DNA from 3 places in the Uliginosibacterium sp. TH139 genome. Region 3 is predicted to be linked to each of the others. Evidence: predicted binding sites of a transcription regulator. Region 3 holds the regulator's gene; each other region holds the start of a gene.
What was found. The regulator LexA, encoded in region 3, represses DNA repair genes until DNA is damaged. The targets are predictions, from matches to a motif close to ACTGTATNTANATACAGT.

Region 1: recA (recombinase RecA) is a predicted target of LexA. The motif match lies at 2,936-2,953, and genes of this name have one in related genera.
Region 2: imuA (translesion DNA synthesis-associated protein ImuA) is a predicted target of LexA. The motif match lies at 1,573-1,590, and genes of this name have one in related genera.

Annotation. Positions count from the first base shown of each region.
Region 1 covers NZ_PKRR01000001.1:759,960-767,018, forward strand. The annotation lists gene C0V76_RS03530 (efflux RND transporter permease subunit) at 1-1,450, opposite strand, end outside; gene C0V76_RS03535 (efflux RND transporter periplasmic adaptor subunit) at 1,447-2,796, opposite strand; gene recA (recombinase RecA) at 3,065-4,084, shown strand; gene recX (recombination regulator RecX) at 4,090-4,554, shown strand; gene lptB (LPS export ABC transporter ATP-binding protein) at 4,535-5,257, shown strand; gene C0V76_RS03555 (RNA polymerase factor sigma-54) at 5,292-6,800, shown strand; gene hpf (ribosome hibernation-promoting factor, HPF/YfiA family) at 6,819-7,059, shown strand, end outside.
Region 2 covers NZ_PKRR01000004.1:133,997-141,055, forward strand. The annotation lists gene C0V76_RS10525 (YCF48-related protein) at 1-982, shown strand, start outside; gene C0V76_RS10530 (YkgJ family cysteine cluster protein) at 1,180-1,491, opposite strand; gene imuA (translesion DNA synthesis-associated protein ImuA) at 1,647-2,333, shown strand; gene C0V76_RS10540 (DNA polymerase Y family protein) at 2,337-3,767, shown strand; gene C0V76_RS10545 (error-prone DNA polymerase) at 3,764-6,949, shown strand.
Region 3 covers NZ_PKRR01000007.1:45,803-52,861, reverse strand. The annotation lists gene map (type I methionyl aminopeptidase) at 8-856, shown strand; gene C0V76_RS15150 ([protein-PII] uridylyltransferase) at 866-3,424, shown strand; gene C0V76_RS15140 (Ldh family oxidoreductase) at 4,001-5,026, shown strand; gene lexA (transcriptional repressor LexA) at 5,293-5,925, opposite strand; gene C0V76_RS15125 (SurA N-terminal domain-containing protein) at 6,107-7,059, opposite strand, start outside.

The sequences.
Region 1 (7,059 bases), on a different contig from region 3:
TCGGAATCACGGTCAGGGCGGCGAGCGCTGAGACGGCGATGGACAGCGTCACGACCACCGCGAACTCGTGGAACATCAGGCCCACGGTGCCCGGCATGAAGAAGATCGGAATGAACACGGCGACCAGCGAGATCGAGATCGAGATCACCGTGAAGCTCACTTCGCGCACGCCGCGCACGGCGGCCGGGAAGGGCTTCACTCCGTTTTCGATGTGGCGCACGATGTTTTCCAGCACCACGATGGCGTCATCGACGACCAGACCGATGGCGATGGTGAGGCCCATCAGCGAGATGTTGTTGAGGCTGAAGCCGGCCCACAGCATCAGGCCGAAGGTGCCCAGAAGCGAGGAGGGTAGGGAAACCGAGGGAATCAGGGTGGCCGAGATGCGGCGCAGGAACATCAGGATCACCAACATCACCAGCCCGATCGTGAGCAGCATGGTGAGGCTCACGTCGTGAATGGATTCGCGGATCGAGGTCGAACGATCATTGAGGATGCTGATATCCACCGAGGCCGGCAGTTGCGCTTGCAGCTTGGGGATGGCGGCGCGTACCGCATCCACCACGGCCACGGTGTTGGCGCTCGGTTGGCGTAGGACCTGCAGGTTGATGCCGCGCTTGCCATTGACCCAGCTGGCGCTCTTGATGTTCTCCACGCTGTCGACCACTTCAGCCACATCGGCGAGGCGTACCGGCTGGCCGTTCTTCACGGCAACGATCATGCGGCCGAAGTCGGTGGCGTTCATGAGCTGGTCGTTGGCGGTGATCACCAGCGTCTGGCGCGCACCTTCGAGTGAGCCCATCGGCGTGTTGGAGTTGGCGGCGGCCAGAGCGGTGGATAGCTCACCGATGGAGAGGTCGCGTGCGGCGAGCTTAGCCGGATCGACCGTCACGCGCACGGCATAGCGCTTCTGGCCGTTGATGCTGACCTGGGCCACCCCGTCCAGCGTGGCAAGGGTCGGCGAGATCAGGTTGTCGGCGTAGTCATTGAGCTGGTCCAGCGATAGCGAGGGTGAGTCCAGGGTGATGAAGAGGATGGGATCGTCCGCCGGATTGACCTTGCGGTAGCTTGGCGGCGTGGTCATGTCCTTGGGCAGCAGGCGGTTGGCGCGCATGATCGCTGCCTGAACATCCACCGAGGCGGCATCGATATCGCGCGAGGGGATGAATTCCAGCGTCAGGTTGGTGCTCCCCAGGGTGCTGGAGGAGGTCATCATCTTGAGGCCGGAGATCGTCGAAAACTGGCGCTCCAGTACCGTGGCCACTGAGTTGGCCATGGTTTCCGGATTGGCTCCGGGCAGGCTGGCGCTGACCTGGATGATCGGCTGGTTGAAGGAGGGCAGGGCTGCGATCGGCAGCTTGAACCAGGCGGCGATACCGCCAATCATCACGGCCAGCCACAGCAGGGTCGTGGCGACCGGACGATGGATGCTCTGCTCGGTGAACTTCATTGCGCAGCCGCCTTGAGTGCCTGACGCTCGCGCCAGCGGGCAAGGATCTCGCGCTTCTGCTCGTCGCTGGCGGCAGCCCAGCGGTCCGGGTCGCGTGGCGTGAACCCGGGGGGTATTTCAACGCCTCCGGCCGTATTGGCGGCTGCTGTGGGCTGGGCTGCGGCCTTGTCGTCCGAGGCTTTCTCGGCGCGCTTACCTTTGCCTTCCTTGTCACCCTTCGTTTCCGTGATCTTCACACCGGGGCGCAGATTTTGGGTGCCTTCCAAGACAACCTTCACGCCCGCCGGAATGCCGGATACGACGGCGCGCTGATCCGCGATGCGCAGCAGTTCGATGTTCTTCGGCTGCACGGTCTGATCGTCCTGCACCACGTACACGAAGCGCCCGTTGGGACCGTTCACCACCGCTTGCGCCGGCAGCACAACGGCATTGTCGAGCTTGCCGGCTTCGAGTTTTACCGACAAGTATTGGCCCGGCCATACCAGTCGATTCTTGTTCTCCAAGCGCCCCTTGATCAGCAAGGTGCCTGAAGCGCGATCTACCGAACTGTCAACGAAGCTTACTTCGCCCTTCAGCACGGCCTGCGCATTGGTGCGCGCGCTGAGCTTGACCGGGCCCTTACGCAGCGCGACGAGCAAGGGGCCGATGTCACGTTCGCTGATCGAGAAGCTCACCCCGATCGGATCCATGCGAGTCAGGCGCACCAGTGCAGTGGCGGTGGAGTTGGACGTCACGAGGCTGCCGGGGCGTACATTGATCACGCCGGCACGACCATCAAAAGGGGCCACGATGCGGGTATAGGTACGACCGACCCGAGCCTGCTCCAGACTGGCGCGTGCCTGACCCAGATTGGCAAGGGCGGTATCGGTTTTGTTGCGTGCCGTGTCCAGTGCCGAGGGTGAGATGAACTGTTTTTCAGACATTTCCTGAGCGCGCTTCAGATCACGCTCGGCAATTGCCGCCTGTGCTTCGGCACTGGCCACACCGGCCTCGGCCTTGCCGACGTTGGCATCGTCGTCGCGTGAGTCCATCGAGAACATCAACTGGCCGCGGCGTACCTCCTGGCCTTCCGTGAAATGAATGGCGGTGATCATGCCGTTTTTCTGCGGACGCAGATCCACTTCGTCCAGCGGTACGACGCTGCCTTGCGTCTCGATCACGATAGGCACGTCCTCCACCCGGCTGATGGTGGTTGATACGCTTTGCGGCCTGCCCTGAGCCGATGCGGCGGGCGCAGATACCCCGCTGACGGGAGCCGAGCTTTCTGCCGCTGGTGCAGCCTCCTTGTTCTGACAGGCACTGAGCAGGCAACACGCGGTGAGCAGGGCAAGCGACTTACGAAGCATGGTGGGGTTCCGGGGCTGGGGGCGGTGTATTCATGAGCTGCGGACGCGAATCATCACCTAAGCGGTTAGGGGCGCCAAGTGCCTTAACTTGTTCTCACAAAGCAAGTTTTCGAGCTGTGACTTGTGTCGCAGAAATGATGGTGTATATTTGTACAGTAGTTGGCGCAGTCGGCTCCCGGGCGGAGTCGAGTTGGCATGCGGGGCGGACTTCGGTTTCGTACAGCAAGCTCTGTGCCATAATCCTTCAGACCACTCAGTGAGGACTTTCATGGACGACAACAAGGCCAAGGCACTTGCCGCCGCACTCTCCCAGATCGAGAAGCAGTTCGGCAAGGGTTCCATCATGCGCATGGGTGACGGCAAACTGGAAGAAAACATCCAGGCCGTTTCCACGGGCTCCCTCGGGCTGGACATTGCGCTGGGCATCGGCGGCCTGCCGCGTGGCCGGGTGGTGGAAATCTATGGTCCGGAATCTTCCGGCAAGACCACGCTGACCCTGCAGGTCATTGCCGAAATGCAGAAAATTGGCGGTACGGCCGCCTTCATCGATGCAGAGCATGCCCTGGATGTGCAATACGCAGCAAAGCTCGGCGTCAAGGTTGAGGATCTGCTGATTTCGCAGCCTGACACCGGTGAGCAAGCCCTTGAAATTGCCGACATGCTGGTGCGTTCAGGCGGTATCGATATCGTGGTTATCGACTCGGTCGCCGCGCTCACGCCGAAGGCCGAAATCGAAGGTGAAATGGGCGATCAGTTGCCCGGTCTGCAGGCGCGCCTGATGAGTCAGGCTCTGCGTAAGCTGACGGCCAACATCAAGCGCACCAATACGCTGGTCATCTTCATCAATCAGATCCGCATGAAGATCGGTGTGATGTTCGGCAACCCGGAAACCACCACCGGTGGTAACGCACTCAAGTTCTACGCCTCGGTCCGTCTGGATATTCGCCGCACCGGCACGATCAAGCGTGGCGACGAAGTCGTCGGCTCCGAAACCAAGGTCAAGGTCGTCAAGAACAAAGTTGCGCCTCCCTTCAAGGAAGCCCACTTCGACATTCTTTATGGCGAAGGCATTTCACGTGAAGGCGAAGTGATCGACATGGGCGTCGATCACAAAATCGTCGACAAGAGCGGTGCCTGGTACGCCTACAACGGTGAGAAGGTCGGCCAGGGCAAGGACAATGCACGTGAATTCCTGCGTGCCAATCCGGCGCTGGCACTCGAGATCGAAAACAAGGTGCGTGCCAGTGTGGGGGTTGCCGTGATGCCTACTGTGGCTGAAGCGGAGTAAGCTGTTTGAAGAAGCCCGCCGCTTCGCTCAGCTCGACAGCCTTGCGCCTGCTCGCCACGCGCGAACATTCGAGGCTGGAGCTGCGGCGCAAGCTGGCGGCAAGAGCCGGCGCCGACGATGATGTCGAAGCCGTGCTGGATCGCATGGCAGAGACAGGTCTGCAGTCTGACGAGCGCTTTGCCGAGAGTTTCGTGAGATCGCGCGCCAGCCGCTTTGGTGCCGCGCGCATCCGTCGTGAGCTGGATGACCGGGGTGTGGATCGCGAGACGGCAGCTGGCGCCATGGGCGAGGCTTTGCAGGAAGATGAACTGATGCGCGCGCACAGCGTGTGGCAGAAAAAATTCGGGGTGTTGCCGCAGGATCACAGGGAGTGGGCGCGTCAGGCGCGCTTCCTGCAGACCAGAGGGTTTGCGGTCGACATCATCAGGAAACTCTTGAAAGAAACACTGGATGAGTCTGCTCAGGGTTAGCAATCTGCAGAAACGCTACAAGGCACGCACCGTAGTGCACGACGTGTCCTTCGAGGTTGGCAGTGGCGAAGTGGTGGGCTTGCTGGGGCCGAACGGCGCAGGCAAGACCACCTGTTTCTACATGATCGTCGGCCTCGTACGTGCCGATGGCGGCAAGATCCATCTCGATGGAACCGAGCTCACCCATTGGCCGATCCACAAACGGGCGCACCAAGGGCTCTCCTATCTGCCGCAGGAAAACTCGGTGTTCCGCAAACTTACGGTCTCCGAGAACATCATGGCGGTGCTGGAGTTGCAAAAGCTCTCCAGCGCAGACATGGAAAAACGTCTGGATGAGCTGCTGGATGAACTCAACATCGGCCATTTGCGCGAAGCGACCGCTATGTCCTTGTCCGGCGGTGAGCGCCGCCGCGTCGAAATCGCGCGTGCGCTGGCCACCCGTCCGCGTCTGATCCTGCTGGATGAGCCTTTTGCCGGCGTTGATCCGATTGCAGTGATTGATATCCAGAAAATCATCAGTTACCTCAAGGCGCGCGGTATCGGCGTGCTGATTACCGACCATAATGTGCGCGAAACCCTCGGTATTTGCGATCACGCCTACATCATCAATGCGGGTGAGGTACTGGCTGGCGGCAAACCGGCAGAAATCGTGCAGAATGAACAGGTACGGCAGATTTACCTTGGCGAACACTTCCGCCTCTAGGCTTGGCCGCTCCGCACCTCCCCGTCTGTAAAGAATGAAACCCTCGCTTCAGCTCCGCCTTTCCCAGCAACTTGCACTCACCCCGCAGTTGCAGCAATCCATCAAGCTGCTTCAGCTGTCCACGCTCGAACTCAATCAGGAGATCGAACGCATCCTGCTCGAAAACCCGATGCTGGAGCGTGAAGGCGGCGACGAGGAAAGTGATGGACCCGTCCCTGTCGAGGCGGGCGAAGCCAGTGTGGCAACGGCGGGTGAGGAATACCGCATCGAATCCTCTGCTTCATCCTCCGGCGATGAGGATTTCGAGTCGCCGAGCGTGACGGACATGCCGGACAACATCGGAGAGGCTTACGACAGCGTTTCGGATGATGATATCGGCGAAGCTGCCGAATGGCGCACGGAAGGCGCCTCGCGGAATGGCGGTGGGGACGACGATGATTCCGACTTTCAGGAATTCCAGGCCGCCGCTACTTCCTTGCGGGATCACCTGCTGGGGCAGGTCGCCCTGATGCCGCTGGTTGATCGTGATCGTGCGCTGGTGCAGCTGATCATCGAAGCGCTGGACGACGACGGTTTGTTGCTGCAGGACCTCGAGGAACTTCTGCCGCTGATTCCGGCCGAATGGGAAGTAGAACTCGATGAGTTGAACATTGCCTTGCATCAGGTCCAGAACCTTGACCCCGCTGGCATCGGCGCTCGCAACTTGCAGGAGTGTTTGCTCCTGCAGATTCGCGCTTTGCCGGAAAGTGCCACGCGCGAGCACGCCATGCTGATCGCGGACGGCAATCTGGAATTGCTGGCTGCGCGCGATTTCGCGCGCCTCAAGCGGCGCCTGGGCTGCAATGATGATGCCTTGCGCGCAGCTCAGGAACTCATTTGTCATTTGAATCCGCGTCCGGGGGCTCAATTTGCACCGATGGAAACGCGCTACGTGATTCCGGACGTGGTGGTGCGCAAGCAACGTAGCGGCTGGACGGTAAGCCTCAATCCAGAGGCCATGCCGAGGCTCAGGATCCATCGGGTCTACGCCGATATACTTCAACAGAACAGGGGCGTAAGTAGTTCCTTGTCGGGACAGCTGCAGGAAGCCAAGTGGCTGATCAAGAATGTGCAGCAGCGATTCGACACCATCCTGCGTGTTTCGCAGGCCATCGTCGAACGTCAGCGCCAGTTCTTTGATCATGGTGAAGTGGCCATGCGTCCGCTGACCCTGAGGGAGATCGCCGAAGAGCTGGAGCTGCATGAGTCAACGGTGTCGCGGGTGACCACCCAGAAGTACATGGCCAGTCCCCGCGGTGTGTTCGAACTGAAATACTTTTTTGGCAGTCATGTTTCCACCGATACCGGTGGTGCATGTTCAGCAACGGCGATACGCGCGCTGATTCGCCAGCTGGTCGCGGCCGAAGACGGGAAAAAACCCCTGTCGGATGCCAGGATTGCCGAATTGTTGGGCCAGCAGGGTATCGTGGTGGCACGCCGGACGATTGCGAAATACCGGGAGTCGCTGAATATTCCGCCGGTCAGTCAGCGCAAGTCGATCTAACAGGAGAGGAGTAGTTTTATGAATCTCAACATCACCGGCCATCATCTGGAAGTCACTCCCGCTTTGCGCGAATATGTGGTTTCCAAGCTCGATCGGGTGATTCGCCATTTCGATCATGTTACGGCGACCCATGTGACCCTCTCGGTACAGAAACTCAAGCAGAAAGCAGAGGTGACTGTTCACGTGCGCGGCAAGGATATCCACGTGGAAAGTGAAGACGACGACCTGTATGCCGCCATTGATGCGCTGGCAGACAAGC
Region 2 (7,059 bases), on a different contig from region 3:
TGTGCAGCGCTCGGCTGATGGCCGTGCCCTGGTGGGGGTTGGCCCGCAAGGCTGGGTCATCCGTTCGGAAGACGATGGGCGCAGCTGGCAGCCCTTGCCGCTGGGGCTGGGGCTGGATGTCTATCTGCTGAGCATGGCGAGGGACCCGGCTTCCGGTGCGCTGATCGCTGGTGGGCCTCCGGGCAGCCTGATCCGTGCCGAGGGTGATGGCCGCGATTGGCTGTCGGTGTTGGCCATCAATAGTGCAGCACGCGGCTCTTTCCAGAAGCTGCTGGCCCATCCACAGGATGGCAGCCTGCTAGCGCTGGCCAGCCCCGGCACGGTGATGCGCTCGGCCGATGGCGGGCGCAGCTGGCAGGCGACGGACGCGCGCACCGAACCACATTTGTACGACGTGGCGGCCTCCGCGCTGGATCGCAGTTGGGTGGCCGTGGGGCGTGCCGGCAGCATCCAGTTCAGCCGCGATGGGGGCCAGCATTGGCAGGCAGGGGACAGTGGGGTGAGCACATCACTCTTTGCCGTGGCTTTCGTGGCCGGCCCGCCGGGGCGTGAGGGCGAAGGTTTTTTCCTCGCCGCAGGCGCCGATGGCCGGCTGTTGCGCTCGGCTGATGCGGGCGTCAGCTGGCAGGCGCTGGCTTCAGTCAGCCCGGCTGCGTTGCGTTACATCCTCCACGATCGTGCCTGTGACCTGCTGATCGTGAGTGGGGATCAGGGCACGCTGTTGCGCTCGGCCGATCGTGGTATCACCTGGACACAAATCCCCAGCGGAACCGATCAGGCCTTGCGCCAGCCTGTGCTGGATCGCAGGGGCGCAATCCATGTGCCGGGGCGGGGCGGCGTGCTCTTGAGCTCGGCGGATGCAGGTTTGGGCTGGCGCCGGATTCCGACTTCGACGGCCGCGCACCTGAAGGGCGTATTCGAATTGCCGGGCGGGGAGGGGCTGCTGGTCTATGGTGACCGACTGCTCCGGATCGAACCCTGAGAGGCTGTTCACGATCTGTAGCGAGAGGCCGCCAGCGGGGTGAAGAGCAGCGCAGGGACCGGAGTTTATGTCGATAAATGAGCGCATGAGCCCCGATCACGGCCTCGCAGTAAGATCATGAACAGCCTCTGAGCGCTGCGGGGCGATCTGTCGTCTCATCCCTGGCGGCATGAAAACGCTGGGGCATGAGCGGGTGCTCAGAAGGGCCCGCGTAGGGGGTGTTCGGTCCTGGGAGGCGTATCCAGATGGGCACGCTCCTCGCGGCAAGCCAGTCCGCCCATTTCGTATTCGCGGCACACATCCGGGCGGCGTTCGTAGATCGTGCACAGCAGCGTGTCGCGGTCGAGCGCCACGCACCAGCCATCCTCCAGCCGGCGCATCACTTCGCCCCCCCATTCGTCTTCATGGGTCAGGTGGCGCGGCACGTTGTCATCGCCCATCAGGATGACTTCGAGCTGGCAACAGCAGGCCCGGCAGGTGGCGCAAGTGATTTCCGGCGTGGCATTCATGGCCGGCATTGTCCCACGCAAGGCGAGTCGCCGCCGCGCTGTGGCGGGTGAAACTCAGAAAGGGCTGGCGCAAGGCTGTTTACTGTATAAAATTACAGTTACTCGTCCTTCGCCTGTCTGCCGCCGCCGTCTTTGTGAGGGCGGGATTTGTCGCCATGTCCATGCCCGTTCCGCTCGATGAAGTCCTGCTGCGCCCCGATGTCTGGCGGGGAGATCGCTTTGCGCCCAACGAGGCCGGCGAAGTGGCCAGCGGCTTCGCAGCGCTGGATGCCGAACTTCCAGGCGGGGGCTGGCCGCGCGGCGCGCTCACCGAGTTGTTGCCAGCGCAGCGTGGCATTGGCGAGCTGGCCCTTCTGCAGCCGGCTTTGCGCAGCTGTGCCGAGGACGCGCCGGTGGCGCTGGTGGCGCCCCCCTGGCTGCCGCATGCTCCGGCCTGGGCGGCGGCGCTGCCGCTGGAGCGCTTGCTGCTGGTGGAGGCAAGCGGGCGCGAGGCCGCCTGGGCCGCCGAGGCCTTGCTGGCCAGCGGCGCGCTGGGTGCGCTGCTGCTGTGGTTACCGGCTCAGGTCGATGCGCGCAGCTTGCGTCGCCTGCAACTGGCGGCCGAGGGGCATCGTGCGCCGGCCTTCGTTTTCCGCCCGCCGGCGCTGGCGCGCACAGCTTCGCCGGCACCACTGCGCCTGACCCTGAGTGCCGCGCCGCAGGGGCTGCAGATCGATCTGCTGAAGCGGCGCGGCCCGCCGTGTACCAAGCCTCTGCTGCTTTCGGTGCCCCGCCCGGTGGCGCCGCGTCCGGTGCCGCAGGCCGAGCCGATTTCATTGCGGCCGCAACGGGTGCGGGTGTGAGCCATGCTGTGGTTGTGTCTGCGTTTCCCCTGCCTCGCGCTGGAGGTCTTCCCTCCCGAGTCTGAACCTGCCGTGGTCGTGGCGCTGCAGCGGGTACAGGCAGTCAACGAGGCCGCTCAGGCAGCCGGCATCCAGCCCGGTCTGCGTCTCGCCTCGGCACTTGCGCTGGCGCCTGGCCTGCAGGTGCATGAGCGCCAGCCGGCGCGCGAAGCGGCGTGGCTGCATATGCTGGCGTGCTGGAGCGAGGCCTTTACGCCGCAGGTGAGCCTGGCGGCGGAGGATGAATTGCTGCTGGAGATTGGTGGCTGCCTGCGCCTCTTCGGTGGCTTGCCGGCCTTGCGCGAACGGGTACGGGCCGGGCTGGTGGAGCAGGGCAGTTTTGCGCTGCAGGGGCTGGCGCCCACGCCGCTCGCAGCGCAGTGGCTGGCGCGGGCCGGCGTGGAAGCGCCATGCCTTGGCGCCGACGAATTGCCGGCGGCGCTGGGGCCGCTGCCGGTACAGGTCATCGACGGTTTCACGCAGGCGCAGCAGCGTACTTTGGCGGCACTGGGCGTGCGCAGTCTGGGCGATCTGCTGGCCTTGCCGGCGGCGGGTCTGCAGCGTCGTTTCGGTGCGGGTCTGCCGCTGCAACTGGCGCAGGCGCTGGGCGAGCGGCCAGACCCACGTGAGGCCTTCGTTTTTCCTGAAGTTTTTGCCGAGCGCCTGGAGTTGCCGGCCAAGGTCAGCGAGGCGAGCATGTTGTTGTTTGCCTTGCGCCGCCTGCTCGCTGCACTGGCCGGCTGGCTCGCTGCCCGGGCATCGGGCCTGAGCACTTGCCGGATCCTGCTGGAGCACGAAGACAGCTTGCCCGCCAGCGTGCTGGCGCTGAATTTCGCCGAGCCCACGGCCGATCTGGCGCGCTTCGAGCGGGTGCTGCGCGAGCGGCTGGAGCACTACCGCCTGAGCGCGCCGGTGTGGCGCGTGCAACTGTTGGCGGATCAGGCACAGGCGCTGGCCGGGCGCAGTCTGGGGCTCTTCGGGCAGGAGGCCGCGCAGGCGCTGGCGCCGGTGATCGAGCGCTTACGCGCAAGGCTGGGCGAGGCGGCCGTACATGGTCTGGCCTGTGTGGCTGATCACCGCCCGGAATGCGCCAGCCGCGCGGTGCCCGAGGCGCAGGCCAGCGATGCAGCCTCGCCGGCGGCAAGTGCGCGACCGCTGTGGCTGTTGCCGCAGCCGCAGGCGCTGGGCGAGCGCGCCGGGGTGCCGCAGCACGAGGGTGCGATTCTGCGTCTGGCCGGCCCGGAGCGCATCGAAAGCGGCTGGTGGTCTGATGCCGGGCAAGGCGACAAGGGCGATGTGACGCGGGACTATTTCGTCGCCAGCAACCCGCGCGGCGAATGGCTGTGGGTGTTCCGCGACGCACAGGGCTGGTGGCTGCACGGGGTGTTTGCGTGAAGCTGCCGGATTACGCCGAGCTGCACTGCCTGACGAACTTCAGCTTCCTGCGCGGTGCCTCGCATCCGGCCGAGCTGGTGGCGCAGGCACGGGCGCGGGGCTATGTGGCGCTGGCGATTACGGACGAGTGTTCGCTGGCCGGCGTGGTGCAGGCCTGGCAGGCGATGCGCGAGCTGCGGGCAGAGGATGCACGGGTGGCGCGGGAAGCGGCGGAGGCGGGCTTGCCCGCGCCACCCGTGCTGCTGCCGATGCCGAAGCTGGTCGTGGGCAGCGAATTCCGTCTCACCTGTGGCTTGCGCCTGGTGCTGCTGGCGCAGAACCGCGAGGGCTACGGCAATCTGGGCGCGCTGATCACGCTGGCACGGCGGCGTGCCGAGAAGGGGGCTTATCACCTGACGCGCGGCGATCTGGCTGGGCTGACGCCGCACGGCGCCGTGCCGGATTGCCTTGCGCTGTGGCTGCCGGGCGATTCGCCTGAGGAGGCCGATGCGCGCTGGCTGGCCGGGCGTTTTCCGGGGCGTCTGTGGGTTGCCGCCGAGCTGCTGTGCGGCGCGGATGACGCGGCCCGGCTGGCCCGTTTGCAGACCATTGGCGCGGCCTGTGATCTGCCGCTGGTGGCTACGGGCGATGTGCACATGCATGTGCGCGGGCGCCGTCCGCTGCAGGACACGCTGACCGCGATCCGCCTGCGCAGCACTCTGTTTGAGGCCGGGCTGGCCCTGTTCCCGAACGGCGAACGCCATCTGCGCACCCGGATGCGCCTGGCGCGCTTGTATCCACCTGCGCTGCTGGCCGAAACCCTGCGCGTGGCGGCCTTGTGCAATTTCGAGCTGGGCGAGTTGCGCTATGAATATCCGGACGAGATCGTGCCGCCGGGCCATACGCTGGCGAGCTATCTGCGCCAGGAAACCGAGGCCGGTCTGCTGCGGCGCTATCCGGATGGCATTCCGGACAAGGTGCGCGCCGATGTGGAGAAAGAACTCGCTCTGATCGGCGAGAAGGCTTACGAGGCCTTCTTCCTGACCGTCTACGACATCGTGCTGTTTGCGCGCAGCCAGGGCATCTTGTGCCAGGGGCGTGGCTCGGCCGCCAATTCGGTGGTGTGCTATGCCTTGGGCATCACGGCGGTGGATCCGATGCGCGCCAGCCTGCTTTTCGAGCGTTTCCTGTCGCGCGAGCGCGATGAGCCGCCGGACATTGATGTCGACTTCGAGCATGAGCGGCGCGAGGAAGTCATCCAGTACATCTACGCCAAGTACGGTCGCAATCGCGCCGCGCTCGCTGCTACGGTAATCCGCTATCGGCGCAGGAGTGCGCTGCGCGACGTGGGCCTGGCGCTGGGCTTTGGCGAAGAGCAGATCACCGCGCTGAGCGCCTCGCTGGCTTGGTGGGATGCGCGCGAAACGCTGCCGGAGCGGCTCGCTGCCATCGGCATGCGGGCAGAGAGCCCGCGGGTGCAGAAATGGCTAGCGCTGGCCGAGGCGATCCACGGTTTTCCGCGCCACCTCTCGCAGCATGTGGGCGGCTTTGTGATCTCGCAGGGGCCGTTGGCGCGCCTGGTGCCGGTAGAGAACGCAGCCATGGCGGAGCGCTCGGTGATCCAGTGGGACAAGGATGACCTCGAAGCGCTGGGGCTCCTGAAGGTTGATGTGCTGGCGCTGGGCATGCTCAGCGTGATTCGCAAGACGCTCGAACTCGTGTCGGCACGCCATGGCCGCCGGCTGACGATGAACGACATCCCGCCCAAGGATGCGGCTACTTTCGACATGATCTGCCGGGCTGACACCATCGGCGTATTCCAGATCGAGTCGCGTGCGCAGATGAGCATGCTGCCGCGCCTGCGGCCGCGCGAGTTCTACGATCTGGTGGTGCAGGTGGCGATCGTGCGGCCGGGTCCGATCCAGGGCGGCATGGTTCATCCCTTTCTCAAGGGCCACGCCGAGAAGAGGCCGGTGCAGCAGATCAGCCCCGAGGTGGATGCGGTGCTGGCGCGCACCTGGGGCGTGCCGATCTTTCAGGAACAGGTGATGCAGCTCGCCGTGGTAGCGGCCGGCTTCACGCCGGGCGAGGCGGATCAGCTGCGCCGCGCCATGGCCTCGTGGAAACAGAAAGGGCATCTGGAGCGTTTCAAGGACAAGCTGCGCGCCGGCATGGCCGCCAAGGGGCTGAGCGCGTTCGCCGAGGCGCTGTGCCGGCAGATTGAGGGCTTTGGCGAGTACGGCTTTCCTGAGTCGCACGCGGCGAGTTTTGCGCTGTTGGCTTATGTGTCGGCCTGGCTCAAATGTCATGAGCCGGAGGCTTTCCTGTGCGCGCTGCTCGATAGCCAGCCGATGGGCTTCTACGCGCCGGCGCAGTTGCTGCAGGACGCGCGCCGGCACGGCGTGGAGGTGTTGCCGGCCGATGTGCAGGCGAGCGAATTGTGCTGCAGCTTGTTGCCGCGCGAGGGCCGAAGGCCGCAGGTGCGGCTCGGCTTGCTGCAGGTAAATGGCCTTTCCGCCGAGGCGGCGGAGGCCGTCGTGGCCGCGCGGGCGCAGGCACCGTTCAGCGATGTGCAGGATCTGGCCGCGCGGGCCGGGTTGGAGAGTACCGTGCTGCGCCGGCTTGCCGAAGCAGATGCCTTGCGTTCGCTGGTCGGACATCGACGCCAGGCGACCTGGCAGGTCAGCGGGGTGCTGCGCGCGCCTGTGGCGGCGAGCCGGCAGGGGCAGGGCGATCTGTTCGCGCAACAGGCCGCACCCGAGGCCGCCGTGCGGCTGGCGGCACCGACGCTGGGTGAGGAGCTGGTGGCTGATTACGCCAGCCTCGGCATGAGCCTGCGCCCGCATCCCCTGAGTCTCTTGCGTGAGCGGCTGGCCGCGCGCCGCTTCCTCAGCGCCGCGGCCATTCGCCGGGCTGGCGACCGGGCGCTGGCTCGTGCGGCTGGCATCGTCATCAGCCGCCAGCGGCCGGGATCGTCCAAGAGCGTGTTTGTGACCCTGGAGGACGAGAGCGGCATGGTGAACGTGATCGTCCACTCGGCACTGGCCGAGCGCCAGCGCCGCGAGCTGCTTGGCGCACGTATGCTGGGCGTGTATGGCCAGTTGCAGGTGGAAAGCGGGGTGGTGCATCTGATCGCCCAGCGCCTGGTGGATCTTTCCCTCTGGCTGGGGCGGCTGGATACGGTGAGCCGGGATTTTCACTGAGAAATTGCTCGCGATCTGACTGCGAGGCCGCCCATTGATAACTGAGAGGGCTCATGCGCTGCTCGGCATCCTCATTGACCAACATAAACTCCGGTTCCTGTGCGGTGCTT
Region 3 (7,059 bases):
GTTCACAATGAGCATTGTCATCAAGAGCGCTGACGAAATAGAACGCATGCGCGTCGCTGGCCGTCTCGCCGCCGAAGTACTGGATTACATCGAGCCCTTCGTCCAACCCGGGGTCAGCACCGAAGAGCTCGATCGTCTGTGTCATGACTATATGGTCAAGGTACAAGGTTGTGTGCCGGCGCCGCTGAATTACGCGCCTCCCGGTTACTCCCCATACCCTAAATCGATCTGCACCTCGATCAATCATCAGGTATGCCATGGTGTGCCCGGCCCGAAAGCCTTGAAAAAAGGGGATATAGTCAATTTAGACATTACCGTCATCAAGGACGGCTTTCATGGCGATACCAGCCGTATGTTCATCGTAGGCGGAGAGAGCAGCATTCTTGCGAAGCGGCTCTGCCAAATCACCCTGGAATGTCTGTGGCTGGGCATTGCACAGGTACGCCCTGGAGCACGCTTGGGCGACATTGGCCACGCCATCCAGCAACACGCTGAAGGCGCAGGTTTTTCGGTGGTTCGCGAATTTTGCGGCCACGGAATCGGACGAAAATTCCACGAAGAGCCGCAGGTCGTCCATTACGGGCGCCCCGGCACGGGCTCCGAACTTCTGGAAGGCATGATCTTCACTATCGAACCGATGATCAACGCTGGCAAAGCTGCCATCTCTGAGCTGCCGGATGGCTGGACAATCATCACCAAGGATCGTTCGCTGTCAGCCCAGTGGGAGCACACTCTCCTGGTCACAGCTGACGGCGTAGAGGTTATGACCAGCTCTGCCGGAGCGCCGAAGGCTCCGGATTGGATTACAGGCAGGCCGATCATTATACCGGCCTACCCGTCCATTCCTCGCAACTGAGTCGTCCGTATGAATCGAGAAATTGTCGAAAGGCTGCGCGCCCGCCTACTGCAAGGCCAGCGCTCGATCCGCAATGAATATGAACAGCACGGCACCCCAACCAGGATGCTGCACAGCAGATCAAAGCTGGTCGACGGCATATTGATCGAACTCTGGCAGGTGACCGGAATGCCAACCGATGCCACGCTGGTCGCAGTGGGCGGCTATGGCCGTGGAGAGCTTTATCCTTGCTCTGACGTCGACATCCTTGTCTTACTCGGAGGAGACGCAGATCCTGCGCTGAGCGAACGCATCCAGCAGTTCATTGGCCAACTCTGGGATCTTGGTCTGGATATCGGCCACAGCGTGCGCACCGTGGAGGAGTGCATTGAAGAAGCCACCCGCGACGTCACTGTGCAGACAAATCTACTCGAATCTCGTCGCCTCACGGGCAGCCAAGCGCTCTATCGGCATTTTGTTACCGGAACTACTGGCTGCTTTGACCCTGAGAGCTTCTTTCACGCCAAGCGGGCCGAGCAAGAACAGCGCTACAACCGCTTCAACCACACGCCTTACGCTGTCGAACCCAACTGCAAGGAGAGTCCGGGCGGCTTGCGTGATCTTCAGACCATCATCTGGATAGCGCTTGCGTCAGGCCTCGGCACACGCTGGAGCGAGCTGGCTCGGCATGGCCTCATCACGCGTGAGGAAGTGAATGCACTACGCAAGAATGAGCGCCTCCTGCAGCAGGTGCGTATCCGCCTTCACTACATTGCCAATCGCCGTGAAGATCGGCTGATCTTCGATCATCAGGAGGCATTGGCCAAAGCCTTCGGCCTCAAGGCGACCAAGGCGCGCCGCGCTTCAGAAGTGATGATGCAGCGTTACTACCTGGCAGCCAAGAAAATCACCCAGCTCAACACTATCCTGCTGCAAAACCTAGGCGCTCGCTATCAACCGCTATCCTCCTGGCAGGCTCATAGCCTCAATGAACGCTTTCAAAGCCTGGGCGATCAGTTAGACATTGTTGACGACGCTCTCTTCGAGCGTCATCCCAGTGCAATCCTCGAAGCCTTTCTACTGATGGAGCAGCACGCCGAGCTCAAGGGCATGACGGTTCGGACTCTACGCGCCCTCTGGCACGCCCGCAAACTAATCACGCCGGCCTTTCGTCGTGATTCGACAAACCGCGGCTTGTTCCTACAACTACTGCAAGAGCCCCGCGGCCAAACTCATGAGTTCCGTCGTCTGAATCAGTACAGCATCCTGGGCACCTACTTGCCTAATTTCGGCCGCATTGTTGGCCAGATGCAGCACGATCTGTTCCATGCCTACACCGTAGATCAGCACATCCTGCAGGTGCTGCGTAACGTGCGCCGCTTCCTGATGGAGGAGCATGCTCATGAATATCCTCTGATGACCCGGTTGGCGAGTGAATTCGAGCGCCCTTGGCTATTGTTCGTCGCAGCCCTCTTCCACGACATCGCCAAAGGGCGTGGCGGTGATCACTCAACACTGGGAATGGCCGACGCGCGCCGTTTCTGTAGCGAACACGGCCTTTCGAAAGAGGACAACCAACTGGTGGTCTGGCTCGTCCAGCACCACCTGACAATGTCACAGATTGCTCAGAAACAGGACTTATCAGACCCGGACGTTATCCGAAAATTTGTTGCATTGGTCAGAACGGAACGCCGTCTGGCTGCGCTATACATCCTGACCCACGCCGACATTCGCGGCACCAGCCCCAAGGTATGGAATGGCTGGAAGGCCAATCTGCTCGAAGCGCTATTTCTGGCATCGCGCCAGTTGCTCCGCGGGAAACAGCCGGATCAAGTAATGGGTATTTCAGAGCGGCAGGAAGCCGTACGACAGAAGCTTCGCTTCTTCGGCTTGCGTCCAGACTCGGAAAGCGCCTTCTGGCGAGAGCTCGACACACTCTACTTCTTGCGCCACGACGCTGACGAGATCGCCTGGCATACGCGGATGCTGTATTACCGACCACGGAGTGAAGAGCCTGTCGTAAAAGCTCGACCAAGCCAAGTCGAAGCCGGCATCCAAGTCATGGTATATACCCGCGACCAACAGGATCTGTTCGTCAGGTTGTGCGCTTTTTTTGCGCGCATGGGTTACAGCATCGTGGATGCAAAGATTCACACCACCAGCAACGGCTACGCGCTGGACAGCTTTGTCGTCATGGACCCCAATGAGCGAGACAGTTATCGAGATGTAATCGCATTAATAGAGCATGAACTCTCCGCTAAGTTAGCGCGTACCGATGTGGTTGACGCGCCATCCAGCGGCCGTCTTTCACGCCAACTCAAGCACTTCCCGATCGCTCCCTCCGTCTCCTTGCAGCCAGATGAACGCGGGCAGCACTACATCCTGTCGATCATTGCAGCCGATCGCCCCGGTCTGCTATTTCTGATTGCAAGAATCCTGGCCGCACATGAAGTGAATCTCCACACAGCAAAAATTGCCACACTTGGCGAACGTGCCGAGGACACATTTCTGGTGAGCGGCCCCTTGCTGGGGAATAGCGCCAAAACAGTTCAGCTCGAAGCAGATCTTCTCGAAGCGCTGAAGATCTAGGCTGGACTACACGAGGCTGACTACGCCACTAATCGCTCAGCCAGCCTCGTGACGACAAAGAATAAGAGCCTCGACTTCACTCAGATCCTCCTTGCGCACGCTGCCGGAATCTTCCTGCAAACTAACACTCATCTCCGCGATTCGTCGCAACGAACGCAAGTCATCCTCCTCACCCCTCAAGCCCGCGCATGCACGCTCGAGCAAGGCATTCATAGCTAGTAGCTGAAGCCTACAGGCACCCAACTCAACCTTCCTTAGATCCACACACCCTCCTCTCTTGGAATCAGCACTCTGGATCAACAACTCGCAAAAGGCTCTCATCACCTTGCTCCGGGAGCCTCTTTCAGAAGCCAGAAAGATGACAGAGCTGCCTCCGGACTTCACGACTAGAACATAAGCGGGCCGCTTTACAGCGGCCCGAAACCGAGAAACACAGGAGTCTTGATACTGGCGCCTGTAAGGGAGTAACGTCCGCCAAGGAGAAATCTTGAGCCTGCGTGGCAATCCGTAGGCACTAGCCCCAGGAACAAGAGCTTTGGAGGGGATTTACACTTCAGACTTTCCAGAAAGGCCCCCATGGACACGCCAATCCGAATCGATCATCAACAACTCGCTAGACTTATCTCAAATGTCTTGGAACGAGCGGGAATGGAAGCCGTCATGGCAGCCGAAGAAGCATCAATAATGATCGAAGCGGACCTGCATGGAGTTCCTTCTCATGGTGTGCGGATGCTTCCAGGACTGCTCGCCGCGCTTAAAGACGGGCGCGCCACTGCCAAACCGCAGATCAGCCTGAAAACTGGCTTCGCTGCTACTTGCATGATGGATGGTGATAATGGCCCCGGCCGCAGCGTTTCAATCCGCGCAATGGATCAGGCAGTTGAGCGCGCACGCGAATTCGGCATTGGCGCATGCCTCGCCATGCATACAACGCATTGGGGGCGTGCTCATGCTTACGCCTGCCACGCCGCACAAGCCGGCATGATCGGTTTATGCACAACCAATGCCATGCCGACCATGGCCGCCTGGGGAGCCACAAGCAAGATTATTGGCAACAATCCACTTGCCATAGCGCTGCCACGCAGCAACGGAGCGGGGCCTCTTGTACTGGATATAGCGATGAGCCAAGCCGCTGTCGGCAAGGTCGGAACTTGGCTACGAGAGGGGCGGGAGCTGCCAGCGGGGTGGGGCCTTGATGCCAATGGACAGCCCAGCACGGACGCGAAAGCGATCCTGAGCGGCGCAGTGTTACCGTTTGGCGGTCATAAAGGTGCAGGTCTGGCGCTGATAATGGAACTCATGACCGCTGCACTGGCTGGCGGAGCTTTCGGCCATGAAATTGTAAAAAAGGATCGCAGCGGCCTCGATCCAAACTCCTGCAAGCTCTTCATCGCAATGAATCCGGATGCGTTTGGAGGGCTTGAAACCCTGCATGTGCGAGTGGACAGCTATCTAAGCTACCTTGGTGAAGCCGCCCGCCCATTTACATGGCCGGGCGAGCGCGGCTGGCAGGAGCGCAAGCACAATCTGCTTGCTGGCGTCCCCTTACACCCGGAAATTTTTGCACAGCTCCAGTCGCTTGGGCTGCGCATAGAAGCTTGATTTCAGCGAGACAGACCCAGACGCCCCTCTTCATATTGCGCGAGGAGGCCCCAGCTGCGGCCACGTCGGCGTACCACGTCAAGAATCGCCATCGGCTTGATTGACATCCGTACGGCCAATGCAGCCTCCCCAGTGATGGGCTTGCACGCTTGAGCCTGTGCAAGCAAAGGACTGTGAGCAACGACTGAATAGTTGTGTGACGACTTCATTTGCTACAACTCCTTGATTTCCTGAAATTATGGAACACCCAGAAAGGACAAAAACTCTTAAAGACGCGTAAATCCATCGCGAATCAAACCAACGGCAAGTCCTTCAATGATCAGTGCTTGGTCCTTGGTATTGATCACGATTGGTTGAAAATCCGGGTTTTCTGCAATCAACTCGACAATGCCGTGCGGGCGACGCTGCAATCGCTTCACTGTCACGTCATCCTCTACCCGAGCCACAACAATCTGACCATCCCGCGCTTCACTGCAGCGATGAACAGCAAGTAAATCTCCTTCCAGAATGCCCGCATTGATCATGGAGAGTCCGCGCACCTGCAATAAGTAGTCAGCTCTTGGGGAGAACATGCCGGGATCCACCGGCAAGTGACGCTGGATATGCTCCTGAGCCAGAATGGGCGAGCCTGCTGCGACACGTCCAATCAGAGGCAAGCCTTTCTCCTGCTCCTGCTCAATCGCATCCTGCAGCAGGCGGATACCACGTGCAGAGCCCGACTCCAGCCTGATAGCTCCTTTTTGCGCCAATGCACGCAAATGGCTCTCAGCAGCATTCGGCGACGCAAAGCCAAACGCTGCAGAAATTTCAACGCGGGTAGGAGGAATGCCGCTCTCGACAATTTTCCCGCGGATAAAATCCAGAATGTCCTGTTGGCGTCGGGTAAGTTCGCTATTCATGTTTGGCTCCTGTGCATAAATGTATTTTTATACAGTACTGTATAAAAAATCAAGTACATTTTTGTGCAACCGGTGTTTAGCACCTCACACTCACCATCAGGCGCTTAGAACTCTGATCATCAGGCACCAGAAATGAAAAAGCCCGCGCTTATGCGCGGGCTTTTTCATCAACAAAACTTGGTCAGTCTGCCTTCGTTGCTTCACGCGTCTTGACTTGCACTCCTTGGCGATTGCGGATACCGGCAATGTAAGCACGCAAGTCTTCCTGACCCAAAGTCAATGCAAACTGACGCCGCGCCTCCACCAACTCAGCCGGAGCAACTTCCGCCCCTTTATTCACCTTCTCGATACGGTACACCGAGTAGGCATCGCCATGAGCACTGCCTGCGTAGACCGGAAGTTTGTCAGTCGAAACCGCAAAAATAGCTTTGCGTGAATCGGCGCTCAACTCGGGGCTTCCACGCTTTACGCTCTTTGCTGATTTCCATCCTCCTGACACGACTTCGCCAGCCTGCAGTTTCTTGAGGGCAACCTCGCCGTCAGCCAAAGCAAGTCTGGAAGCCTCTTCGGCACGCGCCAACTCTTCGGCCTGCGACTTCACTTCATCAAAACTACGTGTCGCAACCGGCTTATGATCCAGAATGCGGGCAGAAATGACCACCCCATTTCCCAGATCAACCGCTTCGGTATTGCGCCGATTCTGCAGGGAGTCAGCCGAAAACAAAGCCGCCTGAAGTTTGGCGTTACGAAGCAGCGGAGGCAACGCCTCACGCGCCAGCCAATCGGTCTGAACCAGCGGCAAAGAGAACTTGTCCGCCACCGGCTTCAACGCATCCGGCTGCTCGTAAACCATGTTCCCGAACTGGTCTGCCAACTCTGCAAAGCGCTGATTACCCATCTGCTTACGCGCCCCGGCCATAGCATCAGCCTTGACTTCGTCATAACTCTTGGCTTTGCCGCCACGACTATCAGTCAGCTGGATGATGTGATAGCCAAACTCAGTTTCCACCAGGCCCGAAATCTCACGCTGCTTCAAAGCAAAGGCAGCATCCTCGAAAGGCTTGACCATTGCGCCGCGACCGAAAAAGCCCAGATCGCCACCCTTTTCGGCAGATCCAGGATCATCTGAAGCAC